3 regions of the Arthrobacter sp. 05N429 genome follow, and region 2 is predicted to be linked to each of the others. Evidence: riboswitches for the same ligand, from Rfam matches in the RefSeq annotation. Region 2 holds a riboswitch; each other region holds the start of a gene.

Region 1 (10,072 bases), on a different contig from region 2:
ACCGGATCCTGCGGTCCTTCCCGGACCTGGAGCCCGGCACCGACGACTGCGAGCGGGGCTGCAAGCACGATTCCAGCGCCGTCAACTGCGGAGTGGACGCCTGGGTGGCCGCCGGCCACGCGGGAGAATCCGGCCCTGCCCGGCTCGCCTCGCTCCGCCGCCTGCTGGGGACAGACCCGCGGATGGAAGCACAGGACGTCAAGGAACTGGGCACCGTCTCGTAGCCGGCTGCGGTGCCGCCTACCGCTCCCCCGCCCGCTTTGGCGGTAGTTTGGAACCATGAGTCAACCCGCTTCGAGCTACAACGATGACCTGCGCCTTGCCCATGTACTGGCAGATTCCGTAGATTCCCAGACCATGAGCCGCTTCAAGGCGCTCGACCTTCGGATCGAGACGAAGCCGGACCTGACGCCGGTCACCGACGCCGACAAGTCAGCCGAGGAAGCCATCCGCGGCCAGCTGTCCCGTTCCCGCCCGCGCGATGCCGTGCTCGGCGAGGAATTCGGCAGCTCCGGCCACGGCTCGCGCCGCTGGATCATCGACCCGATTGACGGGACCAAGAACTTCGTCCGCGGCGTCCCCGTCTGGGCCACACTGATCGCCCTCGTCGACGAAGGCGAGCCGGTGGTCGGCGTCGTGAGCGCCCCCGCACTGGGCAAGCGCTGGTGGGCCGCCAAGGGCGCCGGAGCCTACATGGGCCGGTCGCTGGCCGCCGCCACCCGACTGAAGGTGTCCAACATCTCCGAGCTTTCGGACGCCTCCCTGTCCTACTCCAGCCTGGGCGGCTGGAAGCAGCGCGGCAACCTCGATGAGTTCCTTGGCCTCACCGAGGAAGTCTGGCGTACCCGCGCCTACGGGGACTTCTGGTCCTACTGCCTCGTGGCCGAAGGCGCCGTCGACATCGCCTGCGAGCCCGAGCTGAACCTCTACGACATGGCCGCCCTGGTACCAATCGTCACCGAGGCAGGCGGGCGCTTCACCTCCCTGGAAGGCGAAGACGGCCCCTTCGGCGGCAACGCCCTCGCCACCAACTCCATCCTCCACTCCGAGGTCCTCAAGCGCCTCAACCCCGGCCTGGACGACCTGCTCTAGCAACCGGCGGACCCGCCCCCAAGGATTCCGCAACCTCCCTGTACGACGCTGTCCAAGACGGCCGGCCTCAGCCAGCCTCAAGGTAGGGCATCTTTTTGGGAGGAGAGCAGCCTTGTCTGACACAGCTCAAGCCCGGACTGGCGGCACCGCCGGGATCGGCCCGGTACTGCTGGTGCTCATGGCGAAGTACCGGGACCTGGAGCCGGAATCCGCCGCCGCACTGCACGCCGCCGCCACCGGGCTCGCCCCGCAGCTTCTCGCCAATATTGTCCCCGACGGGCCGCCCGTCACCGCTTCCGTGGTCCTGTCCACCTGCAACCGATTCGAAATCTACTGCGAAGTCCCGTCCGGATCGGGCCTGGCAGCCGCCCGCACGGACGTCCTCGGGTCGGTCCATGTCTGGTCCGGCCTGCCCATGAGCCGCCTTACGGGCCTCTTCGAGGAACTCCGGGGAACTGCGGCTGTCGAACACCTTTTCGCCGTTGCCGCGGGGCTGGATTCAGTCGTCGTGGGTGAGCGCGAAGTCGCCGGCCAAGTCCGGCGCGCACTCTCCGACGCGCAGGCCGCCGGAACCACCAGCGGACGGCTGGGCAGGCTGTTCCAGGCCGCGTCCCGCACTGCGAAGGACGTGGGGGCACAGACCGCACTCAGCAGCGCGAGCAGATCCATCGCTTCCGTTGCCCTGGACCTTGCCGCCGCCGGAGGCCCGCGGGACGGCACCAAACAGGCCGGGATCGCCGGGGCGTCGGCTGTCCTCTTCGGGACCGGCGCCTACGCCGGGTGCGTCGCGGAGCTGCTCCGGAACCGGAAATGTTCCGACATTTCGGTCTTCTCCCACTCCGGCCGCGCGGAGACCTTCGTAGCGGCCAGGGGCGGCGCCGCCCTCTCCGCCGGTCAGCTGCCGGCAGCCGTTGCCGGGGCAGACCTCGTCATTGGCTGCAGCGGCTCGGGGGCCCGCCTCGACGCTGCCGCCCTCACCCGGTGGCGTGAGGGCGCGGCCCGTCCGCTCACCATCATCGACCTCGCTCCCAGCCATGATTTCGACCCCCGCGTGGGCGGGCTGCCGGGAGTCGAGCTCATCACGCTGGAATCGGTGCACCGTGCTGCTCCCCCGGCGGACGCCGCGGCGCTGCGGCGCGCCCGCGCCCTGGTCCGGCGGGCGGCACGCCACTTCGAGGAAGAGGAAGCCGGGCGCGCCGTAGATACCGCCGTCGTCGCGCTGCGCGAGCACCTCCACCAGGTCCTCCACAGCGAAATGGAACGCGTCAGCAAACAGCATGGCCGGTCTGCCTCGGCTGACGACGTGAACCTCGCCCTCCGGCATCTGATCCGGCGCCTGCTCCATACCCCGACGGTCCGCGGCCGGGAGCTCGCCGCGCTCGGGCGCCAGGACGACTACGCCGCGGCGCTCGATGCCCTGTTCGGCCTCAGCATCCCCACCGGCAGCCAGGGGGCCGCCCTGAGCCGGGACGCGGCCGGGCTAGTCCGGGTACCCGCCGAAGAACCTGACGAAGCGGTCGCAGCGACGGCCAATCCGGTCTGCGGCGGCACCGCCCTGCCGGGCGCCGGATGCCCGGGAACCTGTTCAACCTTCCAGCTCCTGACGAGGCCCCGGACAGGCATCGCCGCAACCTGCGCAGCGTGCTAGCGCCCGCGTAACAAACAGCTTCACATTCAGCCCGCACCTTTTCGCGCGGGCGGGGAATGTCCTAGGCTCGAAACAGGTCACGAGTGCCAGCGCTAAACCCCGGTTTGCTGGCCGGCAACCCTCCATTCGCGGCGGGGTGCCCCGGGTGACGACCTGGCCGGTCCGGAACGGACCCGGCAAGCGCGGATCCCCGGTACGTGGGGTCCTTTTCAAGCGAGGTCCCATGACGACTGCCACCATTCCCGCCACCCCCGAACTCCATGCCGGTGCCGGCCAAGCGCATCCAGATGCGCGGTTTGCCCTCGCCCGCCGTCCGCTGGCCGCGGTGACGGGCGCCGAGATCCAGGCGCCGCTGATCCGGGGCGGCCACGTCCGCTACGCGAACCTGGACTACGGTGCCTCGGCGCCCGCGCTGTCGGTGGTCTCGGCGTACCTCAACGAAATCCTGCCGTTCTACGCCAGTGTCCACCGCGGCGCCGGCTATGCCTCCCAGATCAGCACCTCGGTCTACGAGAACTCCCGCACCATTGTCCGAGATTTCGTGGGCGGCCGTCCGGACGACGCCGTGATCTTCACCCGGAACACCACCGATTCCCTGAACCTGCTGGCCGGCTGCCTGCCCGTCGTCGACGGCGTGCACACCGGTGAGGTGCTCTACCTCGACATCGAACACCACGCCAACCTCCTGCCCTGGCAGCGGGTGCCGCACCGCAGCGTCATCGCCGCACCCACCCTCGCCGCCACGCTGGAACTGCTCCGCGGGGAACTCGCCCACGGCGGCGTCAGTCTGCTCGCCGTCACCGGCGCCTCCAACGTCACCGGAGAGATCCTTCCGATCCGGGCACTGGCCGCCCTGGCCCATGAATACGGCGCCCGGATCGTCGTCGACGCCGCCCAGCTGGCCCCGCACCGGCGGATCGACATCACCGCGGACGACGTCGACTACCTCGCGTTCTCCGGGCACAAGCTCTACGCACCCTTCGGCGCGGGAGTGCTGGTGGGCCGTCCCGACTGGCTCGACGCCGGCACGCCGCACCTGGCCGGCGGCGGAGCCGTGCAGGACGCCCGGATCGACACGGTCAGCTGGACCACCGGCCCCGCCCGGCACGAAGGCGGCTCCCCCAATGTCCTCGGCGCCGCCACCCTGGCCCGGGCCACCCAGGTCATTGCCGGCCTGGACGTGGACCAGTGGCACTCGCACGAAAACGCCATCCGGTCGTTCCTCGTCGAGGGCCTCACCCGGATCGACGGCGTGACCGTCCACCAGATCTTCTCGGACAGTGCATCCTACGACGTGCCGGCAGGCCACGAACCGGGGAACGGGGCTGGCACCGGCACGATCGGCGTCGTCAATTTCTCCGTGGAAGGCTACGACGCGGGCCTGGTGGCGGCGTATCTCTCGGCCGAACACGGCATCGGGCTGCGCGACGGCCGCTTCTGCGCACACCCTCTGCTCCGTCGGCTCGGGCTGCCCTCCGGCTCGCTGCGGGCCAGCTTCGGTGTCGGGTCCCGGCTGGAGGACGCCCAGCGTCTGCTCGCCGGTATCCAGGAGCTGCGCCAGACCGGCCTCGGCTGGGACTACGTGGTGGACGCGGGAAGGTGGGTTCCGTCGAATGACACCCGCAGCTACCCGCACTGGGCACCCAACACGCCCGGCACTGCCGGCGCGGCCCCCTGCACCCAGGACTGACTGGGCGGGGAAACAATCTGGCATCGGGGCCCCTGCCGCGTGCGGTAAATTCGGAGAGTACCCATCCGGACCTGCCGAAGGAGATCGCACGTGGCACGCGGTGGCCCCAAACTGCACGGGGAACGGCGCCAGGAGCTCGGGCAGAGCTTCCAGGACGGCGGGGAGCACTACGAACGCGTGCGCCCGGGCTACCCCGACGATTCGGCCGACTGGCTGATTCCCGCCGGGGCGAAGGACGCCGCTGACGTGGGCGCCGGCACCGGGAAGTTCACGGCGCTGCTGGCCGGGCGCGGGCTGCGCACGGTGGCTGTTGACCCGTCCGCCGACATGCTGGAGCAGCTGCGCAGGACGCTTCCGGGCGTCACCGCCGTCGAGGGTACCGCCGAGCACACCGGACTGCCCTCCGGGGCTTTCGACGTCGTCACCGTCGCCCAGGCGTGGCACTGGTGCGATCCCGTCCTGGCCAGCACGGAGATCGCCAGGATCCTCCGCCCCCATGGTGTCCTGGGGCTTGTCTGGAACCAGCTGGACACGTCCGTTCCCTGGGTGCACCGGCTCTCGCGGATCATGCATGCCGGCGACGTCCACAAGCCGCATTTCAGGCCTCCGCTGGGGACGGAACTCGCGGGGCTGGAGAGCCACCTCACTCGCTGGGAAGATCCCGTGCGCACCGCCGACATCATGGAACTGACGAAGTCCCGCAGCTACTACCTGGCGGCCAGCGAGGCGGTCCGCGCCAAGGTGCTGGGCAATCTCGACTGGTACCTGCACGAGCATCTGGGCCACGACCCCGGCGAAACACTCCCCCTCCCCTACCTGACACAGAGCTGGCGGGCTGTCCGGGCCTGACCCGGCTGGGCCTGCGGTTCCACGGGGTGGCGTTGCCCCGAATCTGCACGCTGGCCTATGGTTTCGGTATGCCTAATAATTGTTTATAGGCAGCTACAAATTATGGGGCGGGCACCAGCCCGCCGTCACCGGCCGCGTCGATGCGACGCACCTACCCAGGGGAGCCCGCTGTGCTGGAAGTAACAGGACACGAAGCGCCGGCGCCGCAGGCGCCCGCCCGGCGGAAACCGGGCAGCCGCCGCGCCATGATCGGCCTTTTGGGCCCTGCGTTCGTCGCCGCGATCGCCTACGTGGATCCCGGCAACGTGGCGGCGAACCTCACAGCCGGTGCCCAGTACGGGTACCTCCTGGTCTGGGTTCTGGTGGCCGCCAACATCATGGCCGTGCTGGTCCAGTACCAGTCCGCCAAGCTCGGGATCGTCACTGGGAAGAGCCTGCCCGAGATCCTCGGCGAGCGGCTCAAGCCGGTCTGGCGCCGCGCGTTCTGGGTCCAGGCCGAGATCGTGGCCGCTGCCACCGACCTGGCCGAAGTGGTCGGCGGGGCGATCGCGCTCTACCTGCTCTTCGGGCTGCCCCTGCCCCTCGGTGCCGTGATCGTCGGCGGCGTCTCCATGCTCCTGCTGGCCGTCCAGGCCCGGAACCGGCAGCGGCCCTTCGAGTTCATCATCATCTTCCTGCTGGGCATCATCACGATCGGGTTCCTGGCCGGCCTCTTCATCAGCCCGCCGGACCCGGCGGGCGTCGCGGCCGGCCTGATCCCGGGCTTCCAGGGTCCGGACACCGTGCTGCTGGCTGCCAGCATGCTCGGCGCCACGGTGATGCCGCACGCCATCTACGTCCATTCGGCCCTTTCCCGGGACCGGCACCGCCCGAACCCGCACCTCCACGTGCCTGCGCCGGCCCTGGCGCGTCTTGTCAAAGCCACCCGCTGGGACGTCGTGGCTGCCCTCGCCATAGCCGGGATCGTGAACATCGGGATGCTGCTGCTGGCCGCATCGACCCTGGGCGGCGAGGAGGGAACGGACACCATCGAGGGCGCCCATGCCGCGATCACGGCCAACCTGGGTCCGCTCGTCGGCGTCATCTTCGCCGTCGGCCTGCTCGCCTCCGGCCTGGCGTCAACCTCCGTGGGCTGCTACGCCGGCGGATCCATCATGCAGGGCCTGCTCAAGATCCGGATCCCGATGATGACGCGCCGCGTCGTCACCCTCATTCCTGCCGTAGTGCTGCTGAGCATCGGCTTCGATCCCACCTGGGGCCTGGTCCTCAGCCAGGTCGTCCTGAGCTTCGGCATTCCCTTCGTCCTTGTCCCGCTGGTCGTCCTGACCAGCAACAAGGCTCTGATGGGCCGCTTCGCGGACGGAATGGCACTCCGCATTGCCGCCATCACCGCCGTGGTCCTGGTGGTCGCACTCAACTTGGTCCTGCTGTGGCTGACCTTCTCCGGCGCCGCCTGACGGTAGGCTGGACGGTGTGAAGACCAGCCTGCCATCCTCCTCGATCGAGGACTACGTCAAGGTCATCTACTCCTTTACGGAGTGGCAGGACAAGCCCATCACCTCAACCCAGCTTGCCCAGCGCCTCGGCGTCGCCAACTCTTCGGTCTCCGAGATGGTCCGCAAACTCAAGGACCAGGGCCTCGTGGACCACCAGCCCTACAGCGCCATCACGCTGACGGCCGACGGTGTCCGGCTGGCACTGTCCATGGTCCGGCGGCACCGCCTCATCGAGACTTTCCTCGTGCGGGAGCTCGGCTACCGCTGGGACGAGGTCCACGACGAAGCCGAACTCCTGGAACATGCCGTCTCCGACACCTTCATCGAACGGATGGCTGCGAAGCTCGGAGACCCGGTGCGGGATCCGCACGGCGATCCGATCCCGGCCGCCGACGGCTCCGTGCGGATGCCGGCGGCCCACCGGATGAGCGAGCTCGACGACGGCCACACCGGCCTGATCACACGCATCAGCGACGACAACCCCGAGCTGCTGCGCTACCTTTCCGCCGAGAAAATCGCGCTGGACGCGGACGTCGAAGTTCTGGGCAGGAAGCCCTTCGGCGGTGCCCTGGTGGTGCTCATCGGGAGCGGTGGGACCCGGCGCGAATTCGACCTCGCCGAGGAAGTCGCCTCCGCGCTCTGGGTCCACAGCGAGACGACCCATCCCGGCTGCCGCCTCGAACGGCGCTGAATGCGGGCTGGACTGCCGGGACGGCGCGCCTGGGCCGCCGTCGCCGTCGGCGGCCTGATCGGAACGGAACTGCGCTACGGGGCCGGGCTGCTGTTCCCGGAGGCGGCGGGGAGCGTCCCGTGGACCACCCTGGCAATCAACGTCGTCGGAAGTTTTGTCCTCGCGTCCCTCACCACCGTCTGGATCGCACGGCCAAAGACCGCCTTTTGGCTGCGGGCCGGCCTCGGCCCCGGGCTGCTGGGTTCGTTCACGACCTTTTCGGCGGTGGTGTTCTCCCTTGACCAGCTGTACCGTGGCGGCTTCCATGCCAGCTGGCTGGCCTACCTCGGGCTCTCCCTCGTCCTGGGACTCGGCGCAGCAGCCGCCGGCTGGAAGGCCGGCAAGGCCCTGGCCGACCTCAGCGGCAGGGCATCATGATCACCGCCGCGCTGGTGGGTGTCTTCGGCGTCGCGGGCGCCCTGCTGCGCTTCGCCGTCGACTCCTGGTTCGCGCACCACCCGGGGCGCCATCCGCACTGGCCGTGGGCGACCCTCGCGGTCAATGTGGCCGGCTCCTTCATCATCGGCGCAGCCATGGGGCTGACGGTCCGGCTGGGGCTGGGGGCCGAGTGGCAGGCCGGTCTCGCGACCGGGCTCGCGGGCGGCCTGACCACCTTCAGTTCCTGGACCACCGCCACGGTGCGGCTGGTGAGCGAGACGCGGTACCGCGCGGCCGCCGCCAACATTGCCGCCAACCTGATCGCGGGCCTGGCCGCGGCAGCGCTCGGGCTGGCCGTCACCGGCCTGTGACGGGCGTAACGCCGGCCCTTCGCGGGCCATTCGAGGGCCCTCCCATCCCGTATCGTTGAAGGATGGTTACCCGACGTGAAGCAGCCCAGATCCTCGACATTCCGCTGGAGATGGCCCACCGTCACGGTATCCCGCCCCGGCTCAGCGACGCCGAGCTCGGCGAACTCCTGGACAACCCGCCGGCGTGGCTGGTGCAGTCCAAGGCCAACCGGACCGGCAAGCGGCCGGTCTGGGTCCAGCTGACGTGTGCGGTCTGCGGATTCTCCGAGGCTGCCCGGCCGAAGAAGTGGTGGCCGGACTTCACCTATGTGTGCTGTGCGCACCACGCCCCCTATGAGGTTCCCGGCGTCGGCGCCGGACTGGTCCGCAGCGAGTATGAGGGTGTGGGCAGCCGGTTCGTCGGCATCGTGGACGTCGCGGTACCTGAGGCGTAACTTAGTACCACGGGGCCATCCCGGGCCCCCGCTGTTAGGGAGCGCCCACATGCCTGACAAAACGCCGCACCGGAGCGCGGTCAAGAAACCCGTGAAAACCATCAAGGAAAAACGGGCCGAGAAGAAGTCCAAGAACGTCGCAGAGACGCACTCGGACCCCGTTGCCCATATCAAGAAGCGCTGAACGCACTCGGATGAGCGCCGCCCGCCAGCCGGGCCGCCGCTTCTGCCAACAACCGGGCAAAGCAAAAGGCCGGAAGCTGAAGCTTCCGGCCTTTTGTGTGGGACTCTACGGGGTGGAGCACCGTTTCCGGGGCTCCGATGGTGGAGATGGGGGGAATTGAACCCCCGTCCGATGTCGTGTTGTCAGGGCTTCTCCGGGCGCAGTTTGCGTCGGATTTTCTCGGCCCCGGCCATGCTGCAAACAGCTGGCCGATCCGGGCCCAGTCATCTAAGAGTCCCGTTCACCCCGATGACGGAGGTAAACAGCAGTGGCTATCTAAATGACGCCAGGATCCGGGGCAATAGCAACCTCGGGCTGACGGACTGTCTTACTGCTTAGGCAGCGAGAGCGAAGTCAGTGCGTTTTGATTCGGCACTTATTGGTTTGCAGACAGCGTTTACGAGATAATTCTGCATCCTCGGCCCGCTTCACCTGTCGCGACTAACATCGTCGAAACCGATCATCCCCGTATTTTTTTATCAAACCCGGCCGGATACATTCGTATCCTTCCCGGACTACCAATCATAACGCAAGGCCCACCGGATTCATTCCCGGCCGCTCCGGCGGTTCGTCAGCGGCGGTTCCGCTCGCGCATGACGCGCAGGGCCTCGCGCTTGTCCTGCTGCTCGCGCAGCGTCTGGCGCTTGTCGTATTCCTTCTTGCCGCGGGCGACGCCGATTTCCACCTTCGCCCGGCCGTCGACGAAGTACAGCTGAAGCGGGACGATGGTGAAGCCCGATTCGCGGATTTTGTGCGAGATCTTGGTGAGCTCATCGCGGTGCAGCAGCAGCTTCCGACGGCGGCGGGCGGCGTGGTTGGTCCAGCTCCCCTGGTGGTATTCGGGGATGTGGATGCCCTCCATCCACAGCTCGTCGTTGTAGAACGTGCAGAAGCCGTCCACCATGGAGGCGTGTCCCTCGCGGAGGGACTTCACTTCTGTCCCCATGAGGGCAATTCCGGCCTCGTAGGTGTCGAGGATGAGGTAGTCGTGCCGGGCCTTGCGGTTGGTGGCCACTACCTTACGGCCACTTTCTTTCGGCACGGTAGAACTCCTTGGATCGATGGGAGGCCCTTTACCGGATCGGTGCAGGACCGGGACGGAGGGCTTCCTCCAGTTTACGGCAGAACGGCAGTCCGCCCGGAGCGCTTCCGCTCCGGGCG
Region 2 (10,072 bases):
CGGCTCGAGACCATCTTTGGCCGGAGCATCGTGAAGGTGGGACGGCCCGCCATGACGCACCTCCGGGTCGAGGGCGGCCGCACCCTGTCCGGCTCCGTGGACGTCAACAGCAGCAAGAACGCCGGCGTCGCGCTGCTGTGCGCCAGCCTGATCAACCGCGGCACCACCACGCTGCGGCGGCTCGCACGGATCGAAGAGGTCAACCGGATTGTCGAGGTGCTGGCCAGCATCGGCGTCGAATGCACCTGGCTCAACGCCAACGACCTGCAGATCCGCCGCCCCGCCGTGCTGGACCTCGACTCGATGGACGTCGAGGCAGCCCGCCGTACCCGCAGCGTCATCATGCTGCTGGGCCCGCTCCTGGACGAATCCAGTGAGTACCGGCTGCCCTACGCCGGCGGCTGCGACCTCGGCACCCGCACCGTGCAGCCGCACATGCAGGCGCTGCGCCAGTTTGGCCTCAGCGTCGACGCCAAGTCAGGTTTCTACGCCGTCCAGGCGCCGCCGTCGGACGGGCACGACCGCTCCTTCGTGCTCAGCGAACGCGGTGACACCGTCACCGAAAACGCCATTATGGCCGCCGCCCACCGCAGCGGCACCACCATCATCCGCAACGCCAGCCCCAACTACATGGTGCAGGACCTCTGCTTCTACCTGCAGATGCTCGGCGTGCAGATCGACGGTGTGGGCACCACCACGCTGAAGATCACCGGCCGCCCCGCCGTCGACGTCGATATCGAATACTTCCCCTCCGAGGACCCGATCGAGGCGATGAGCCTGATCACCGCCGGCATCGTCACGGACTCGGAAGTCACCATCCGCCGCGTTCCGATCGAGTTCATGGAAATCGAACTCGCGACCCTGGAACAGATGGGCCAGCGGCTCGAAGTGTCCGGCGAGTACCTGGCCCGCAACGGGCGGACCCGGCTGGTGGACGTCACCACCAGGCCCTCGGAACTGCGCGCCCCCGAGGACAAGATCCACCCCATGCCGTTCCCCGGGCTGAACATCGACAACCTGCCCTTCTTCGCGGTCATCGCCGCGAATGCCACGGGCCAGACGATGATCCACGACTGGGTCTACGACAACCGCGCGATCTACTTGACCGAACTGAACAAGCTCGGCGCCCAGGTGCAGCTGCTCGACCCGCACCGGATCTACGTCAACGGACCCACCAAATGGCGTGCAGCCGAGGTTGGCTGCCCGCCGGCCCTGCGGCCCGCGGCCTGCCTGCTGCTGGCGATGCTCGCCGCCCGGGGCGTCTCGGAACTGCGCAACATCTACGTGATCGAGCGCGGCTACGAGGACCTGGCGGAGCGCCTCAACACCATCGGCGCGAAGATCGAGTACTTCCAAGACTGAACGTACTGGCCGGAGTGACCCCGCGTTAAGGTAGGAGCGTTTCGGCGGTTCCTGCCGCACAATAGATTCATGCGCACCTTCGGCGTGGAGGAAGAACTGCTCATAGTGGATCCCGAAACAGGGATGCTGCTTGCGCTCGCCGACGTCATGCTGCCCAGCCTGGTGCCGCCAAAGCAGGACGCCGCCCTGGTTCTCCCGGGGCAGCAACCGGTCCACGACGGCGGCGCCGACTTCAGCTACGAGCTCAAGCTCGAACAAATCGAAACCCAGACCCGGCCATGCCTGGACTACGCGGAACTTCTCCGGCAGCTCAGGCAGGCCCGGGCGCGGGCTGACCACGCAGCCCGCGCGCACGGCGGCCGCGTCGCGGCCCTCGCCACCTCGCCCCAAGGCGCCGCCACCCACCTGACGCCGAACAAGCGCTACATGACCATGCAGCAGCGCTTCGGGCTCACGGTCCGGAACCAGCTGACCTGCGGCCTCCACGTCCACACCTTTGTGGAGTCCCCGGAGGAAGGCGTGGCCGTGATGGACCGGATCCGGGACAAGCTTGCCGTCCTGATCGCCCTCAGCGCGAACTCCCCGTACTGGAACGGCGCAGAGACAGGATTCGAAAGCTACCGAACCCAGGCGTGGAACCGCTGGCCCGGGTCCGGCCCCACAATGATCTTCGGCAACCTGGCCGTCTACCGGCGGCTGGTGACCCGGCTGGTGGAAAGCGGCGTCCTGATGGACGAGGGGATGGTCTACTTCGACGCCCGGCTGGCAAGGCTCCATCCCACCGTGGAGGTCCGGGTCGCCGACGTCTGCCTGCGGGCCGAGGACGCGGCGCTGATCGCCGTGCTCGTGCGGGCGCTCGTCGAGTCCGCATCCCGGGAATGGAACGACGGCGTCGATCCCGCCCCCGTGCCGACGCTGCTGCTGCGGATGGCCGCCTGGCAGGCCAGCAACTGCGGACTGCGCGGGGAACTGCTGGACTTCGGAACCTTCACTCCGGCCCCGGCCGCGGACGTGGTCTGGTCGCTCGTGGACTTCGTGGCCCCCGTGCTCGAGGAACAGGGCGAGCTGGATCTGGTCCGCGAGGGCGTCGGCCGGATCCTGGCGGAGGGCTCGGGTTCGCAGCTGCAACGGGAGCCGTTCCACGCGGGCGGGCTCGCCGCCGTCGTCGAACGGGCGGTCGAGGTGACCACGGAGGGGACCGCGGGCGACCAGGCTGACCAGGGGCCGTCCCTGGGGCGGATCCGCCAGGGCTGACCGGAGGAAACCTAGACCTGCTTGAGCGCCTGGCCCAGGTCGCGGACCAGGTCCTCGATGTCCTCGAGTCCCACGGAGAGGCGCACCACGCCGTCGCTGAGCCCGATTGCAGCGCGGCCCTCCGGCCCCATGGCGCGGTGCGTCGTGGTGGCGGGATGGGTGATGAGGGACTTCGAATCGCCGAGGTTGTTGGAGATGTCGATGATCCTGAGCGCATCCAGCAGCGCGAAGGCGGCCTCCTTCGCCGAGCGCCCGGCGGACGGGGAGAGCTCGAAGGTCAGCACGGTGCCGCCGGCCTTCATCTGCCGCGCGGCCAGTTCGTGCTGCGGGTGGGACGGCAGCAGCGGGTACTTGACCCAGCTGACCGCGGGCTGCTCCTCAAGCCATTCGGCCAGCCGCAGCGCGGAAGCGGAGGAATGGTTCACCCGCAGGGCCATGGTCTCCAGCCCCTTGGTCAGCACCCACGCATTGAACGCCGAAAGTGCCGGCCCGGTGTGGCGCATGAGCTGCTTGACCGGGCCGTCGATGAACTCCTTGGTGCCCAGGATCGCGCCGCCGAGCACCCTGCCCTGGCCATCGATGTGCTTGGTGCCGGAGTAGACGATCACGTCCGCGCCGAGCTCCCCGCAGCGCTGCAGCAGGGGAGTGGCAAAGACATTGTCGACGACGACCGTCGCCCCGGCGGCGTGCGCCAGGTTGCTCACGGCGGCGATGTCCACGATTTCCTGCATCGGGTTCGACGGCGATTCGAAGAAGACCGCCGCCGTGGGTTCCGACAGCGCGGCGCGCCACTGCTCCAGGTCCGGGCCGTCCACGAAGACCGTCTCCACACCCCAGCGGGGAAGGATCTCGTTGAGGATCACGAAGCACGAGCCGAACAGCGAGCGGGCCGCGACCACGCGGTCGCCGGCGGCCAGCAGGGCGCCGAGGGCCGTGAAGACGGCGGACATGCCCGAGGCGGTGGCGAAGCAGGCCTCAGTGCCTTCGAGCAGCCGGAGCCGTTCCTGGAAGGTGGCCACCGAGGGGTTGCCATAGCGGGAGTAGACGAAGCGCTCGTCCTCGCCGGTGAACGCACGCTCGGCAGCGGCCGCGGATTCGTAGACGAAGCCGGAGTTCAGGAAGATCGGCTCGGACGTTTCCTGGAAGCCGGTCCGGTCGAGTCCGCCGCGGACGGCCTGGGTGTCGGCGCTCCAGCCGGCGGCGTCGGGGTTGAAGGTCACTTAGTGCTTTCCGGGGTTGGTGGGCAGGCCGCGGTTCTTCCAGCCGTTGACGGTGCGCTCGCCGTGGCGGTCCGGTTCGCCCTCAAAGCCCTCGAGGACGTTGTAGGAGGTGTAGCCGGCCTGCGTCGCGGCGATCGCTGCGGCGATGGAACGGGCGCCGGAACGGCACAGGAAGACCAGTTCGGTGCCCTGCCCGTCGGGGGCCTGCAGCTTCAGCTGTTCTATGAACCGGGCGTTGGGGATGCCGCCCGCGAGGTTCCACTGGATGAACAGCGGATCGTGCGGCTTTTCCCCCGCCGACGCAGTGTCCGGGATGCCGATGTGGGCCCATTCGCCCTCGGTGCGCACGTCCACCAGGACGGCGCCGTCCTCCAGCTTGGTCCAGGCCTCCTGCGGGCTGAGGTCCCCGGCGTAGCTCACGCGTGGCCCTCGCCGTCGAACTCCAGATCATCCACGGCATTGGCGACGGCGGCATCGGCGCTGGCGATCGCGGCCGGCAGCACCACGGCCTGGGCCACAATGACGCTGCCGCCGTTGGACGTGGCGGCCGGGCCGCCGTGCAGCACGTAGCCCTCGGCCAGCGCGGCCGAGACGCGCTCGCAGAAGGCGCGGTCATCGGGGCCGGTGAACAGGCGGTACGCCAGTCTCTCTCCGGCGGCACCGGGGACGGCGGGGTCTGGCACTGTTCGGGGTGCTGTATCGGGGACAGCGGGGGCGGACGCGTCAGGCACGACGGATCTCCTTCTTTCACGCTTGCAGCTCGAATTGGTCGATATGCCGAGTATTCACCTGAGGCACCCCGCCGCGAAAGGGAGGGTTGCCGACCGGCCAGTCAGGGCTTGGCGCCGGTTCTCATTACTCCCCAAAAACGTAACACCCGCGACGCCGGCCGGCACCGCCGCCGTCGTCATGTTAAGTAACGGAATCCGCCGGAGTGCGGGGACCCATCCGGCGGTTCCGGGAGGATAATGACGGGAGGTGAAGTCCTTTTACGCCGGATGAAATCAGGTGGCCGTGAACACCTCGGATGCCCCTACAGTCGGTCCCATGCTGCATTTTGGGTGGTTTGTGGGCCACGGCTTCGGCGTCCAGGGCTGGGGAACCCCCGGCTACGGGATCGGTTATGACTGGAAGAAGCCGGCGCTGTACCAGGACGCGGTCCGGGCCTTTGAACGCTCAGGGCTGGACCTTTTCATCATCGAGGATTCCCTCACCGTCCCGGACACCTACGGCGGCAGCGCGGAAGTCTCCCTGGCGCAGGCGTCCTTCGCGCCGAAACACGATCCGCTGGCCCTCGTGCCGTACCTGTTCTCCGCCACGAGGCACCTGGGCATCGTGCCGACGATCAGTGCCTCCTTCTACCCGCCGTTCACGGCGGCGAGGCTGCTGGCCACCCTGCAGCACTTCTCGCACGACCAGCTGGGCTGGAACGTGGTGACCTCCGGCAGCGACCTCGCTGCGCAGAACTACGGCCTGGACCAGCAGATCGAACACGACCGGCGCTATGAGAAGGCCGAGGAGTTCGTGGATGTGGTCCGCCGGCTGTGGCGCAGCTGGGAACCGGACGCGATCCGGGAGGACGCCGGCGGGGGCGTATTCGCGGACCACACCAAGGTCCACCCGATCCACCACGACGGCGAGTTCTTCAAGGTCCGCGGGCCGCTGAATACGGCACCATTGCCGGAGGAACCTGTGCTGGTGCAGGCAGGGGCCTCCCCGCGGGGCAAGGCCTTCGCCGGGGGCAATGCCGACGTCGCGATTGCGCTCGCCCGGGGAGCGGACGGGATGAAGGCCTACCGGGACTCCATCCGGGCGGAGGCGGCCACCGCCGGCCGGAACCCCGACGACGTCAAGGTACTGTTTGTCCTCAAGCCCACAGTGGTCGGCTCGCGGGCGGAGGCGGAGGAGCTGCGGGCCCGGCGCCGGGACCTGACGCAGCGGGACATCGACAGCCAGCTCAACTCCATCTCCTATCTCTCCGTCATCGACTTCAAGCAGTTCGACCTCGACGCCCCGCTGCCGGAGCTGCACACCAACAGCAACCAGGGCACCCTCGACCACTTCACCAAGGCCGCGCCGCCGGGATCCACGCTGCGCCAGCTCCTCCAGGCCCGCAGCGGCGGCGCCGGGGACAGCATCATTGGCACAGCCGAGGAGATCGCGGACTACCTCGAAGAGACCGGGGCGCAGGTGGGCGGCGACGGCTTCCTCTTCTCCGGGTTCGTGGACCCCGCGACGGTCCACGGCGTCCTGGACCGGCTGACCCCCGTGCTCCGCCGCCGGGGGCTGATACGGACCAGCTACGGCGACGGCGGCCTCCGCCGGAACCTGCGGGACTTCTAGCGCAATGACCGACCAGCCGGCCGCCGCAGCAGCGTCCTTCCTCATCGGCACGGCCCGGCTGCATGCCCGGGAGGTCGCCGCGGCGGCCGCCGACCCCTCCGTGCGGGTGGTCCTGAGCGAACAGGCCCTCGAAGTGGTGGGCCGCTCCCGGGAAGTGGTCCAGCGGGCCATTGAGTCCGGGCACAAGGTCTACGGCCTCAACACGCTGCTGGGGTCCGGCCGGGACACGGCCGTGGCGGAGGAATCCATCCTCGCCTACCAGGTCCAGGTGGTCCGCTACCACGACAGCGGCGTCGGCGGGCTGCTGGACGCCGCCGAAGCCCGCGCCACAGTCCTTGCCAGGCTGATCGGCGTCAGCCGCGGAGGCTCGGGGGTGCGCCCGGAGACGGCCCGTTTCTACGCCCGGCTGCTCAACCGCGGCGTGCTTCCCGCCATCCCGCGCGACGGCTCCGTGGGATCCTCGGACCTGACCCAGCTCGCCGCCGTCGCCGCCGTCGCCATCGGGGAGGGACAAGTCCTGTCTCCGGACGGGCCGCCCGTCCCCGGCGCGCAGGCGCTCGCCGCCGCCGGGCTGGAGCCCCTGGCCCTGGCGCCGGGGGAAGCACTGGCCCTGGTCAGCGCCAACTCCTACTCGATCGGCGTGGGCGCGCTCCTGCTGGGACGGCTCCTGCGCCTGGCGGACCTGGCCGACACCGCGCTGGCGCTCTCGCTGGAAGCGACCGCACGGTACGACGGCGGCGGGAACCTCAGCCCCTTCTCCGCGGCCGTGCAGGCGGCCAAGGCCGTCGACGGCCAGGCTGTCTCCGCCGGCAACGTCCGCCGGCTGGTCCGCGGCGGCTGGCTGGAGCAGGACGGCCGGGACGCCTCAGCGCAGGATGCCCTGTCCTTCCGGGCCGCCCCGCAGACCCACGGCGCCTTCCGCTGGCAGCTCGGCGCCCTCGAGGAAGCCCTCGAAGTGGAGCTCAACGGACAGGGCGACAATCCGCTGACCGACCTGGCCTCGGGACGGATGGTGTCCGGCGGGAACTTCCAGCCCATGCAGCTGGCCCTGGCCTTCGAAGCCCTCCGGGTGGGCCTGGCGCACCTGGGGATCAGCAGCGAACGCCGGATCGCCAAGCTCTATCCGCCGCAGCGCCGGATCCGGCAGCTGCACCTTGCCGCTGCGGGGGACGGCGCCGCCCTGGAGCGGGAGGAGCTCCCGGGCCTGCTCTGGTACTCGGCGGCCGGGCTGCTGGCCGAGCTGAAGACCCTGGCGGCGCCGGCCACCCTGGGGGCTCCGACCCTGTCCGCCGACGTCGAGGACCATTCCACGCTGGCGCCGCTGGCCCTGCAGCAGCTCGAACGCTCCGCCGAGGCCGCCGAGAAGCTCTTCACCATCGAGGCGCTGACGGCGGCCTACCTGCTGTCCCGCGCCGGCGACGGTGGGGGCCCGGGGGCGGCCGGGACCGGAGAGCGGCCGCTCGGGGCGGGGACGGGCGCCATCCAGGCACGCCTTGAGCGGGTGCTGGCCTACGGCGCCTCCGGCGGCCTGACGGCGTCCGCACTGCTGGACGCGGCGCGCGATGATCTGCACGCCGCCCTCGCGGAACGTGCCACAGGGGAGGGGGAAAGCCATGACGGGGAAGCACACGGTCGCGGAGAAGCTGCCCAATGACGCGGATGCCGTCCTTGCCCAGGTGGGCAACACCCCGCTGGTGCGGTTGAGAACGATCACCAAGGGCCTGGCCAGCGCGGTCTACGTCAAACTCGAATCGGAAAACCCGGGCGGATCGATCAAGGACAGGACGGCCCTGAGTATGGTCCGGGCCGCCGAGCGCAGCGGGGCGCTGCAGCCGGGCGCCACGATCGTGGAGAGCACGTCGGGGAACACCGGAATCGGACTTGCCCTGATCGGGGCACTGACCGGCCATCCGGTGGTTGTGGTCACGGGTGACTCGATTTCCGCCGAGAAGCTGGCCGCCCTGCACCGTTACGGCGCGCGGGTGGTGATTACGGACTGGGACGCACCGTCCGGATCGCCGGAGAACGCGCGGGCGGTGGCGGCACGGATCACGGCGGAGACACCGGGGGCGTGGCGTCCGCTGCAGTTCGACAACCCCGCCAACCCGCAGGCGCACTATGACACCACGGCGCCGGAGATCTGGGAGCAGACCGGCGGCACGGTCACGCACTTCGTCGCCGGTGTGGGCACCGGCGGCACCATCAGCGGCACCGGCCGCTACCTCAAGGAAAAATCGGCGGGCCACGTCGAGGTGATCGGCGCCGATCCGTTCGGCTCGGTCTATAGTGGCGGGCACGCGGGGCAGATCCTGGTGGACGGGGTGGGGAATACCTGGCCGGAGGCCGACTGGCCGAAGGCCTTCAACCGTTCCACGGTGGACCGCTTCCTGCGCATCCCGAACGACGAGGTCTACACGACGGCGCACCGGCTGCTGAACGATGAGGGACTGTCACTGGGACCGTCTTCCGGACTCGCGGTGGCGGCCGCTCTTCGGGTGGCGCTCGCCGCGCCGCACGGCTCGGTGGTGGTGGCCATCGCCCCCGACGCCGGCAGCAACTACCTGAGCAAGGCCTTCAACCCGGTGTGGCTGGCCGAAAACCATATCCACCCCGCCGGGGAAACCCGCGACGAATAACCGCGAAGGAAGCGGCAGGAATGCGGCAGGAAAAGCCAATTCGGGTAGTCGAAGTAATGAATGCGAGTACTACCCGGCTCGGCATTTAATTCTGATCGATGAAGTTTCAAGTAGTCCCTACTCGGGTCATCTGATAGGCGACTCACCTTTACTGGAAGAGCAAGTCCAAGGTCTCCAGAAGGTCCCAAATGCCACGCAACATGCCGGGGGGCAATCGCGCTGTGCAACATATGCGCTGGTCAACGCCCAGAGGTGCGCGCGCAGCCGATCACGGTTGCGCCGGTTGCTGTCATGCGCCCCGCCGGAGATGCCGCGGACTGACAATTAGCCCGGCCAGCGCTGAGGGCTGCCGGTACTTCTACGAAGGAATTAGATTTCCATGGTCTCGATATATGTCCTGCTCATTGTTTTCCTGATCACTTTTCTGGTGGCCGCCGCCGTCGGCCGTTCCTGGTTCCATCGGCGGCTGCGCCGGCCCGAGTTGCTCCGGCAGATTTCCCTCGCAGTTGCAGGCACGTTGCTGTTGACGAATCTGGCCTGCTTCATCCTCGACGCGCCGGACTTCTGGCGGACCGCCGACTTCACCGCAACCCTCGGGGGCCTCGCGGCGCTGGGCGTCGCCATGACGGCCCTGCGCACCGGGGGCGCCCCGGCCCGGCAGCCCCGCCGAGTCCTGGCCATCGGCGCCCACCCGGACGACCTCGAACTGGCCTGCGGGGGCACCCTGGCCAAGTTCATCGACTCCGGCCACGAGGTCCAGGGACTCGTCCTGAGCGACGGGAAGCGTGGCGGGGACGCCCTGGAGCGGTCGCTGGATGCCCAGCGGGGCGCGGCGTTTATGGGCCTCACCGGGATGACCCACCACAATTTCACCGACACGGAGCTCAACCGGCACAGCCAGGAGATGGTCGGTGTCATCGAGGCCGCGATCGCACGCTACAACCCCGACATCATCCTGACGCACTCCAACCACGACCAGCACCAGGACCACCAGGCCGTGCACCAGGCCACGCTGCGGGCCGCCCGCCAGCATCACTCGATCCTCTGCTACGAAAGCCCCTCCGCGACGCGGGAATTCAATCCGAGCGTGTTCGTCGACATTGACGACTACATGGATGCCAAGGTCCAGGCGGTCAAGATGCACAGCGACCAGCTCGCCAAGCCGTACATGACTCCCGAGCGTGTCCGCGGCATGGCCTCCTTCCGGGGCGGGCAGGCCCGCCGCCGGGTTGCCGAAGCCTACGAGCCCATCCGCCT
Region 3 (10,072 bases), on a different contig from region 2:
GCGGCCACGCTCAAGGCCCTGGACCTCGTGGAGAACTCCGGCGAGCTGCGCAGCAAGCTCTTCGCCAACGCCGGGCTCTTCCGCAGCCGCATGTCCGAGGAGGGCTTCGACCTGCTTCCGGGCGAGCACGCGATCGTCCCGGTGATGTTCGGTGACGCCGTGATGGCCGCCAAGGTGGCGGACGCCATGCTGCACAACGGTGTTTTCGTGACCGCGTTCAGCTACCCGGTGGTACCCAAGGGCGCGGCGCGGATCCGCGTCCAGCTCTCCGCCGCGCACAGCGCCGAAGACGTCGAGGCCTGCGTGCAGGCCTTCGTGCGCAGCCGCGCCGCCGTCGCCGGCTAAGCGGCGGTCCGGCGGCCGAGAAGAACAGAGGTTGCGGCGCCACAAACGGCGCCGCAACCGTTTCCGTCTGCAAGGATGGAACCATGTCAGCCCATTACGATGTCGTGATTGTCGGCGGCGGTATCGCCGGCCTGTCCCTTGCCTCCGCCCTTGCCGGAAGATGCAGCGTCGCGCTGGTGGAAGCCGAGCAGACGCTGGGGTACCACACCTCGGCGCGCTCGGCCCGGCAGCTGATCCCCAGCTACGGGCCTCCCGTGGTCCAGGAACTGACCATGCGCACGCTGGAACTCATCGGCATCCGCGAGGGTACGCGGCCTGAACCTGTGCTTTCGCCGCGCCGTTTTATGCTGATCGGCGACGAGGAAGCCGTCCAGCAGCAGGCCAGCGGCTTCATGCACCGGATCAGCCATGCCGAAGCCCTGAAACTCTGCCCGGCCCTGGTTCCGGATTCCTTCTCCGCCGCCGGCCTGGACTCCGGATCCTTCGCCTGCAACGCGTCCTTGCTGCTGGAAGACCACCGGGAGTGGGCGGTTGAGGGCGGCGTGGACATCATCACCGGCGCCCGGGTGCATTCGGCCCAGCGGCTCGGCTCCGGCTGGGAGCTCGGCGCCGGGCAGGAAGGCTTCCAGGCCGCCGTCGTGGTCAACGCCGCCGGCGCCTGGGCCGATGAACTTGCCGTCCTGAGCGGTGTCGAGAAGGTCCAGCTGCAGCCGTACCGCCGCACCGCAGCGATTGTCGACGTCGACCACCCGCTCCCGCAGGGCTGCCCCATGGTGGCCGCCGCGGATGAAAGCTTCTACTTCCGGCGCGACGGCGAACAGGTCCTCATCTCGCCCTCGGAGCACGAACCGAGCGGGCCTGAGGACGCACAGCCGCACCCGGGCGACGTCGAGGCGCTGATCGCCCGCCTCGACACCCTGACCACCCTCGGCATCCGCGGCGTCCGCCAGGCCTGGACCGGGCTGCGGACGGAAGCGGCCGACGGTATCCCGGTGGTGGGGTTCGACGCCGAAGCCCCCGGATTCTTCTGGCTCGCCGGGCAGGGCGGCTACGGATTCCAGACGTCCTCCGCCATCGCCGAACTGGCCGCGGAACTCATCCTCGCAGGCCAGAGCGCCTCTGTGGCTCCGGGCGGGGCCCAAGCAGCCGGTCCGGCATCCCGGACAGTGGAAGCCCTGGCGGCGACGCGCTGGTCCATCCGGCGCTGAAGAATGGACTCATGAGCACCCTCATTACCAACATTGCCGAGCTGATGACCCAGGACGCGGACCACCGGGTCCTGAAGGACGCGGCGGTGGTCATCGAGGGCGAACGGATCTCGTGGCTCGGCCCCGCGGCGGACGCGCCGGCCGCCGACGACGCCGTCGACGCCGGGGGCCGGGCCCTGCTGCCGGGCTGGGTCGACTCGCACACCCATCTGATCTTCGCCGGCGACCGGACCGCCGAGTTCCAGGCCCGGATGGCAGGGGAGAGCTACAGCGCCGGCGGGATCGCCGTGACCACCGGCGCCACCCGGAGTACCAGCGACTTCGACCTCACCCGGCTCGCGATGGGCCGGGTGGCAGAAGCCGTCTCGCAGGGCACCACTTACCTCGAAACCAAGACCGGGTACGGCCTGGACGTGGAGAACGAGGCCCGCAGCGCCCGGATCGCCTCCACCGTGGCGGACGAGGTCACCTACCTCGGCGCGCACCTCGTGCCCGCCGGGATGGACGCCGAGGAATACACGGACCTGGTCTGCGGCCCCATGCTCGCGGCCGTCCGGCCGTTCGTCCGCTGGGCCGACGTCTTCTGCGAGCGGGGAGCGTTCACCGAGGACCAGTCCCGGCGCGTGCTCCAGGCCTGCAAGGACGCCGGGCTCGGCCTGCGCGTGCACGGCAACCAGCTCGGGGAAGGCCCCGGCGTGCGGCTCGCCGTCGAATTCGGGGCCGCGAGCGTGGACCACGTGAACTACCTGTCCGCCGCCGACGTCGACGCCCTCGCCGCCAGCTGGTCCGGCTGGGACGCCGAGTCCGGTGACGGGCGCGGCACCGTGGCGACGTGCCTGCCGGCCTGTGACCTGTCCACCCGCCAGCCGCTGGCGCCGGGCCGGGAACTGCTCGACGCCGGCGTGCAGCTCGCGCTGGCCTCCAACTGCAACCCGGGGACCTCCTACACCAGCTCGATGGCCTTCTGCGTCACCACCGCCGTGCTCCAGATGCGCCTAAGCGTCCACGAGGCGGTGCGCGCCGCGACCTACGGCGGCGCGCTGGCGCTCGGTCGGGAGTCCGGGAACGACGCCGACGGCGAACGCGCCGTCGGCTCGATCGCCGTCGGACACCGCGCGGACCTGCACGTGCTCAACGCGCCCTCGGCCACGCATCTGGCCTACCGGCCCGGCATTCCGCTGACCCACGCCGTCTGGCGCGCGGGGGTCCGCGCCCGCTGACTGGGCTCGTGGCCCCAACTCTTGCGGGGCCCGTTAGAAAAACATCGGCGGGGCGTCGAGGACCGTCTCGTCGACGCGGCGCTCCACCCACTGGCTGAAGGGCTTGTCCAGCTCATACTTGCCCAGCTCGGTCCGCAGGAGGCTCCGCACCTCGGCGTTGTCCGGGTTGTTGAGGGACTCGAAGTACTCCACCGACCAGTGGAACCAGCGCATGCAGAACAGCCGCATGGTGAGTCCGTGGGTGACGAACAGCGCGTTGGGGGCGTAGCTCGGTTTCGACCAGTGCCGGTACAGGGTTTCCATGAAGGAGGAGATCCGGTCGTAGACGTCGGAGCCGGACTCGCCCTCCCGGAAGCGGTAGAAGAAGTGGCCGTAGGCGTTCCGGAGTTCCTTCTGGTCCTCGATCTCACCGGCGATCTGGAAGTTGGCCCAGTCCTGCTCCCGCAGCCGCGGCTCCTCGATCACCCGCTCGATCAGCGGACCGAGGTTGAGCGCCTCCAGGGTCTGGTAGGCCCGAAGGTAGGGGGAGACATACACGCAGGCCTGCCGGCCGTCCAGCAGCCGCCGGACCTGTTCGCCGGCTGCCCGGGCCTGTTCCAGACCGAGTTCGGTCAGCGGAATCCGGTAATCGGGCACCCGGTTGTAGATGGAAGTGTCGGCGTTGGCGGCGGACTGGCCATGCCGGATCAGAATGATTTTCGCGGGCGCACTCATAAACCCCAAGCATAGGGCCCGGCAGCGTCGCGGCCCGGATTCAGGCAACTACCGGCAACTGCAGGCAAGATGGAACCATGTTGGTTCCCTCCCGCCGCCGGCTGCGGATTGAAATGTGGATTGTCCTGGGCTTGTCCCTGGGACAGTCGGCCGTGTATTCGGTGGTGCAACTGCTGGACAAGATGACCAGGGCGCCGCTCGCCGAGGGGACCTCCACGCTGAACCGCTCGCAAAGCAGCCGCGAGTACTTTGACCTCACCTACCAGCTGCTGGACATCATCTTCGCCTTGGTCCCCGTGGTCCTGGTGATCTATTTCCTGACGGAACACCGGCCGTCCGGCCACGGCGTCACGGCCTTCCAGAGACTGGGCCTCAACTTCGACCGGCCCGGCAAGGACCTGCTGCAGGGCTTCGGACTGGCGGCGCTGATCGGCATCCCGTCCCTGGGCCTCTACGCCGCCGGCCGGGCACTCGGCATCACGACGGCGATCATCCCCAGCGCTCTGGACGCCTACTGGTGGACGGTGCCGGTGCTGGTCCTCTCCGCGATCCGGCACGGAATCGTGGAGGAGGTCATCGTGGTGGGCTACCTTCTGGACCGGCTCGGGAAGCTCGGCTGGTCCATGCCTGCGGCCATCTTCGCCAGCGCCATGCTGCGGGGCAGCTACCACCTGTACCAGGGGTTTGGCCCGTTCATCGGCAATGCCATCATGGGTGTCATCTTCGCCGTGGTCTATACCAAAACCCGCCGGCTGATGCCGCTTGTGATCGCCCACGCGGTGCTGGACATCGTGGCATTCGTGGGCTTCAGCCTCTTCGGCAAGGCCATCGGCCTGGGCTGAGCAGGGACCAAGCAACGCTTTACCGGCCGAGCCGCCGGTGCGCCGTTAAAGTATTTCGGCCGCCATCGGTGGGTGACGTCATTGGCACCCGCTGATGGCGGCCGAAGTGTGGGACGGTGAAACGTCAGATCGTGACGGCTCCGGAGGCCGTCTCGAACGTGACGGACAGGATGCCGGGTGTCCCGCGGGGAGCGATCCAGTTCACGGCCACGTCTTCCAGCGGCTTTTCCACCGGAACACCCAGCCATTCGGTGACGCGCTCGGCGGAGCCGGCAATCGTGAGGGCGGACATCTTGACCTGGCTCTCGTAGGCCTTCGACGGGTGGAGTTCCGGGTCGCCTTCCCACTTGAGCATGTACGGGACCTGGGGATCGGCGATGAGCCCGAGGATGCCGATCTGCTTCCAGACCAGTTCGCGGCCGTCCGGGAACTTGCGGTTGCCGTTGACGGCGGCGCGGCCGAGCCGCTCCTCGAACGGGGCCAGGTCGTCAACCTCGACGCACCAGCCCATCCAGCCGCCGCCTGCTTCGGAGCGGGCACGGACGGCCTGGCCGAAGGGGGCCTTGTCGGAAGCCGGGTGGTTCAGGACCTCCACGACCTCCAGGTACTTGTGTCCCGCGAGCGGGATGATCATGTTGCGGGTCCCGAATCGGGGGTGTACTCCGCCCTTCACGGCTTCGACGCCGAGGGCAGACGCAATTCGTTCGGTGGTGGCAGCGAGGCCATCTTGTTCACAGGCGTAAGAGACGTGATCCATGCGCATGACCTCATCTTGGCACTTTGTGATGCGGCTCTCAGCTTAGGCTGGCCTAACCGAAATGGGATGTCATTTTCGGGGAGTCCCCGAAGTGCTCTTTTCCGCGTCATTGCAAGGAACCAGGGGGTCCCGCCGGGCCAGCCGGCCGCCCGGCTTCATCTTCGTCACAAAGCTATCCAGAGCCCGGAACCGGTTCCTAGACTGGGGTCAGGTCATGAGTGCCAGCGCACAGCCCCGGCTTGCTGGCCGGCAACCCTCGTATCGCGGTGGGGTGCCCCGGGTGAAGACCTGGCCGTCCGGCGCCCGCCGGAAGGCAAGCGCGGCGCCAGAGTTGACCCGGGCCACGGTGCTCCGGGCAGTCTGTGCCCAGTCCTCAAAGGAGTCTCCGATGTCCAACGCCTGGTCCTTCGAAACCCGCCAGATCCACGCCGGTCAGGAGCCGGACAGCGCCACCGGTGCCCGGTCGCTCCCGATCTACCAGACGACGTCGTTCGTCTTCCCCAGCGCCGAAAGCGCCGCCAACCGCTTCGCCCTCGCCGAACTGGCTCCCATCTACACCCGGATCGGCAACCCCACCCAGGACGCCGTGGAACAGCGCGTGGCCAGCCTGGAAGGCGGGCTCGCGGCGCTCTTGCTGAGCTCCGGGCAGGCCGCGGAGACCTTCGCGATCCTGAACATCGCCGAGGCCGGCGACCATCTGGTGGCCAGCCCCAGCCTCTACGGCGGCACCTACAACCTCCTGGCGCACACCCTGAAGAAGTTCGGTATCTCCGTGACGTTTGTGGAGGACCCGGACAACCTGGCGCAGTGGCGCGACGCCGTGCAGCCCAACACCAAGCTGTTCTTTGGCGAAGTGGTCTCCAACCCGCGCCAGGACGTCCTGGACATCGAGGGCATCTCGCAGGTGGCGCACGCGGCCGGGGTGCCGCTGATCGTCGACAACACGCTCTCCACCCCGTACCTGATCCGGCCGATCGAGTGGGGTGCGGACATCGTGGTGCACTCCGCCACCAAGTACCTCGGCGGCCATGGCGCCGCGATCGCAGGCGTGATCGTGGACTCCGGCAACTTCGACTTCGGTGCGGATCCGGAGCGGTTCCCGGGATTCAACACCCCTGACCCCACTTACAACGGCCTGGTCTACGCCCGGGACCTCGGCAAGGACGGCGCCCTCGGCGCCAACCTCTCCTACATCCTCAAGGCGCGGGTCCAGCTGCTGCGCGACCTCGGCTCGGCGGTATCCCCGTTCAACGCCTTCCTGATCGCCCAGGGCATCGAGACCCTGAGCCTGCGGGTGGAGCGGCACGTGGCCAATGCCACCGCTGTCGCCGAATGGCTCGAGGCCAGGGCCGACGTCGAATCGGTTGCCTATGCCGGGCTGCCGTCGAGCCCCTGGTACGAGCGCGGCCGCAAGTACGGTCCCAGGGGGACGGGCGCCGTCGTGGCCTTCAACATCGCCGGGGGAGCGGAGGCCGGCAAGCGGTTTGTCGATGCCCTGGAGCTGCACTCCCACGTGGCGAACATCGGTGACGTGCGCTCGCTGGTCATCCACCCGGCGTCGACCACCCACAGCCAGCTCTCCCCGGAGCAGCAGGCCGTTGCCGGCGTCAATCCCGGTCTGGTGCGCCTGTCCGTGGGCCTGGAGCACATCGACGACATCCTCGCGGACCTCGAAGCCGGCTTCCGGGCGGCCAAAGACGCCTGAGCCAGGTCAACGCCCAATTTCCCCACCTTTGCGGGCATGACGCCGGGAATCGCCGACAACTCGGGGCGACCCGCCGCACACGGCCTGCAAAAGTGGGGAAACTGCGGTGCTGACGGATACGGCTGTCACACGGGCGTCACAATCTTCGCCACAACGCCGCCGCGTTTCGTAAACTCAGTGCAGGTCATGAGTGCCAGTGACAGCCCCGGCTTGCTGGCCGGCAACCCTCCTTTTGCGGCGGGGTGCCCCGGGTGAAGACCTGGCCTGCCGGTCAGCTGACGGTGGGCAAGCGCGAAGTTAGGTCCTCACATGACGATTGCCGTCACCCGCCAGGGTGCACCCGTAAACACGACCTCCCACGTCCAGACCCCGGTTCCGGGTGATGCAGCCCTGGATGGAACCGTCCGGTACCTCCGGATTGGCGACCTGGAACTCGAATCCGGCGCCCGGTTGCCGGATGTCACCCTCGGCTATGAGACCTGGGGAACCCTCAATCCGGACGGCTCCAATGCGGTGCTGATCGAACACGCCCTGACGGGGGACACCCACGTCACGCGGGGCGCCGGCGAGGAACCGGGGTGGTGGGAGCAGCTCGCCGGACCCGGCGCCCCCGTGGACACGGACAAGTACTTTGTCGTCTCAATCAACATCCTCGGCGGCTGCTACGGCTCGACGGGACCCTCGACGCCGGCGCCGGACGGCCGGCCCTGGGGCTCCCGCTTCCCGCTGGTCACCCTGCGGGATACGACGGCGGCCGAAGCCAGGCTGGCGGACGCCCTGGGAATCCGCAGCTGGTACGCCGTGCTGGGCGGTTCACTGGGCGGGGCGCGGGCCCTCGAGTGGGCCGTCAGCTACCCGGACCGGGTCCGGCGCTGCGGCGTGTTTTCGGTGGGCGCCAGCAGCACCGCCGAACAGATTGCCTTCGCCCAGGCCCAGACTCTGGCTATCCGGCAGGACCCCAACTTCAACGGCGGGGACTACTACGGCGGTCAGCAGCCGGAAGCAGGCCTGGCACTGGCCCGGCGGATCGCCCACATCACCTACCGCTCGGCCGCGGAGCTGGATGGACGGTTCGGCCGGAATGCCCAGGAGCAAGAGGCCCCGCTGGAAGCAGGCTCGCTGGCCGGCCGCGGCCGCTACCAGGTGGAGAGCTACCTTGACCACCAGGGCAACAAGCTGGTCCGCCGCTTCGATGCGAACAGTTACATCGCCATCACCGAGGCGCTGATGAGCCATGACATCAGCCGCGGCCGCGGCGCCCTCACGGAGGCCCTGGCCCCGGCCACGGCGGAATTCCTGGTGGCGGCCGTCGACTCGGACCGGCTGTACTTCCCGGCCCAGTCCCGGGCGCTGGCCGCCGCCCTGCCGGGGGACGTGGCCGTGCACACCATCGAGGCGCCGATCGGACACGACGGTTTCCTGACCGAGATCGGCCAGCTCAGCAGCCAGCTCCGGCAGAACTTCTTCGGCTAGGCGTTCTTCGGCACTTTGCCTGCCGGGCCGCGCCGGTCCGGCAGAACGACGTCGGGCCTGGACTACCGCTAGCGGCACGACCGCCGGTAGGCTCACGGCGCATGACCACCATTGATGAACAGGGCCGTGCGGAACCTCCCGTCGCGGCCGGCGAGGCCGCCACGCTTCTGGGCTTCCTCGACTACCAGCGGGCCACCCTCGAGTGGAAGTGCGCCGGCCTGGATGCCGCGGGCCTGAGCGCGAAGACCGCTTCCTCGGCCCTGACCCTCGGCGGGCTCCTGAAGCACATGGCCTATGTCGAGGACAGCTGGTTCTCCTACACGCTGCACGGGCAGGACCGGCAACCGCCCTGGAACACGGTGGACTGGAAAGCGGACCCCGACTGGGAATTTTCCTCGGCCGCCGGAGACTCCGCCGGCGAGCTCCGCACCCGCTGGCAGGACACCGTCGTGCGCTCGCGCACCCTCGTGGGCGAGGCCCTTGCCGACGGCGGGATGGACTCACTGGCCCGGCGTCCATGGCCCGACGGCGGGGCGCCCAGCCTGCGGTGGATCCTGTGCCACATGATCGAGGAGTACGCCCGGCACAACGGCCACGCCGATTTGCTGCGCGAATCCGTGGACGGAAGCACCGGAGAATGAGGCCAATTGTGCATTTTTGCAGATGCGCTCTGCACTAATGGCCGTTGAGGAGCGGGGCTTGAGCGTCCATACTCGTTGAGAATGATGCCCGTGTCACAAATCACAGGTATCGATTGCCCAGAGGTCCATAGGGTGTCGACGGAGACGCCAAAGGAGTCGAAATGAGTACGCAAAACGCTGCCGCCAGGCGGCCGGAAGAGGAAGACGTCAAATCGTCCGGCCTCAAAAAAGTAGTAACGGCCTCCATGGCCGGCACCGTTGTCGAGTGGTATGAGTTCTTCCTCTACGCCTCCGCGGCGACCCTCGTCTTCGGCAAGATCTTCTTCCCGAACTCCGGCACGGAACTTGACGGCATTATCGCCGCGTTCCTGACCTACGCTGTCGGCTTCATTGCCCGCCCCATCGGCGGCATCGTCTTCGGCCACTTCGGCGACAAGTTCGGCCGCAAGCAGCTGCTCCAGCTCAGCATCATCCTGGTGGGCGTCTCCACCTTCCTGATGGGCTGCCTGCCCACCTTCCAGCAGATCGGCTACTGGGCTCCGGCACTCCTCGTCTTCCTGCGCTTCGCCCAGGGCTTCGCTGTTGGCGGTGAATGGGGCGGTGCAGTTCTGCTCGTTGCCGAGCACAGCCCCAGCAAGTCCCGCGGCTTCTGGTCCTCCTGGCCGCAGTCCGCCGTTCCGCTGGGCAACCTGCTCGCCACCGGTGTGCTGTTCACGCTGTCCGCCACCCTGTCCTCCGCTGACTTCCTCAGCTGGGGCTGGCGCGTGGCCTTCTGGCTCTCCGCCGTAATCGTGCTGGTCGGCTACTACATCCGGACCAAGGTCACTGACGCCCCCATCTTCCTGGAGGCCCAGAAGGAAGTCACCGAAGAGAAGAAGGGCTACGGCGTCGGCGAAGTGTTCCGCCGCTACCCCCGCGGCGTTTTCACCGCCATGGGCCTGCGCTTCGCGGAGAACATCCTCTACTACCTCGTAGTCACGTTCTCCATCACCTACCTGAAGGTCATCGTCCAGACGGACACCTCCCGGATCCTGCTCCTGCTGCTCGTGGCGCACGCAATCCACTTCGCCGTGATCCCCATGGTCGGCAGGCTCTCCGACAACCTCGGCCGCAAAAAGGTCTACATGGCGGGCGCCATCCTGGGTGGCACCTGGGGCTTCTTCGCCT

What was found. Region 2 has a riboswitch for S-adenosylmethionine ahead of AC1DF4_RS10505 (DUF1737 domain-containing protein). Riboswitches for the same ligand answer to the same signal wherever they lie in the genome.
Region 1: linked by a shared signal. The riboswitch ahead of AC1DF4_RS03240 (aminotransferase class V-fold PLP-dependent enzyme) and the one ahead of AC1DF4_RS10505 (DUF1737 domain-containing protein) in region 2 are both predicted to bind S-adenosylmethionine.
Region 3: linked by a shared signal. The riboswitch ahead of metX (homoserine O-acetyltransferase MetX) and the one ahead of AC1DF4_RS10505 (DUF1737 domain-containing protein) in region 2 are both predicted to bind S-adenosylmethionine.

What each region holds. Positions count from the first base shown of each region.
Region 1 is NZ_JBFTMQ010000001.1:679,865-689,936, reverse strand. It holds gene rsgA (ribosome small subunit-dependent GTPase A) at 1-224, shown strand, start outside; gene hisN (histidinol-phosphatase) at 280-1,092, shown strand; gene AC1DF4_RS03245 (glutamyl-tRNA reductase) at 1,205-2,740, shown strand; SAM riboswitch class IV at 2,816-2,929, shown strand; gene AC1DF4_RS03240 (aminotransferase class V-fold PLP-dependent enzyme) at 2,964-4,430, shown strand; gene AC1DF4_RS03235 (class I SAM-dependent methyltransferase) at 4,521-5,279, shown strand; gene AC1DF4_RS03230 (Nramp family divalent metal transporter) at 5,450-6,736, shown strand; gene AC1DF4_RS03225 (metal-dependent transcriptional regulator) at 6,753-7,466, shown strand; gene AC1DF4_RS03220 (fluoride efflux transporter FluC) at 7,467-7,883, shown strand; gene AC1DF4_RS03215 (fluoride efflux transporter FluC) at 7,880-8,254, shown strand; gene AC1DF4_RS03210 (hypothetical protein) at 8,317-8,688, shown strand; gene AC1DF4_RS03205 (hypothetical protein) at 8,738-8,872, shown strand; RNA gene ssrA (transfer-messenger RNA) at 9,011-9,379, opposite strand; gene smpB (SsrA-binding protein SmpB) at 9,483-9,953, opposite strand.
Region 2 is NZ_JBFTMQ010000004.1:332,976-343,047, reverse strand. It holds gene AC1DF4_RS10525 (UDP-N-acetylglucosamine 1-carboxyvinyltransferase) at 1-1,362, shown strand, start outside; gene AC1DF4_RS10520 (glutamate--cysteine ligase) at 1,432-2,616, shown strand; gene AC1DF4_RS10515 (O-succinylhomoserine sulfhydrylase) at 2,628-3,836, opposite strand; gene AC1DF4_RS10510 (rhodanese-like domain-containing protein) at 3,837-4,256, opposite strand; gene AC1DF4_RS10505 (DUF1737 domain-containing protein) at 4,253-4,519, opposite strand; SAM riboswitch class IV at 4,581-4,696, opposite strand; gene AC1DF4_RS10500 (NtaA/DmoA family FMN-dependent monooxygenase) at 4,884-6,179, shown strand; gene AC1DF4_RS10495 (aromatic amino acid ammonia-lyase) at 6,184-7,833, shown strand; gene AC1DF4_RS10490 (PLP-dependent cysteine synthase family protein) at 7,793-8,815, shown strand; gene AC1DF4_RS10485 (PIG-L deacetylase family protein) at 9,195-10,072, shown strand, end outside.
Region 3 is NZ_JBFTMQ010000005.1:37,931-48,002, forward strand. It holds gene AC1DF4_RS10920 (glycine C-acetyltransferase) at 1-345, shown strand, start outside; gene AC1DF4_RS10925 (NAD(P)/FAD-dependent oxidoreductase) at 429-1,553, shown strand; gene hutI (imidazolonepropionase) at 1,565-2,773, shown strand; gene AC1DF4_RS10935 (histidine phosphatase family protein) at 2,807-3,487, opposite strand; gene AC1DF4_RS10940 (CPBP family intramembrane glutamic endopeptidase) at 3,565-4,329, shown strand; gene AC1DF4_RS10945 (VOC family protein) at 4,454-5,092, opposite strand; SAM riboswitch class IV at 5,297-5,412, shown strand; gene AC1DF4_RS10950 (bifunctional o-acetylhomoserine/o-acetylserine sulfhydrylase) at 5,433-6,791, shown strand; SAM riboswitch class IV at 6,974-7,089, shown strand; gene metX (homoserine O-acetyltransferase MetX) at 7,101-8,264, shown strand; gene AC1DF4_RS10960 (DinB family protein) at 8,366-8,905, shown strand; gene AC1DF4_RS10965 (MFS transporter) at 9,067-10,072, shown strand, end outside.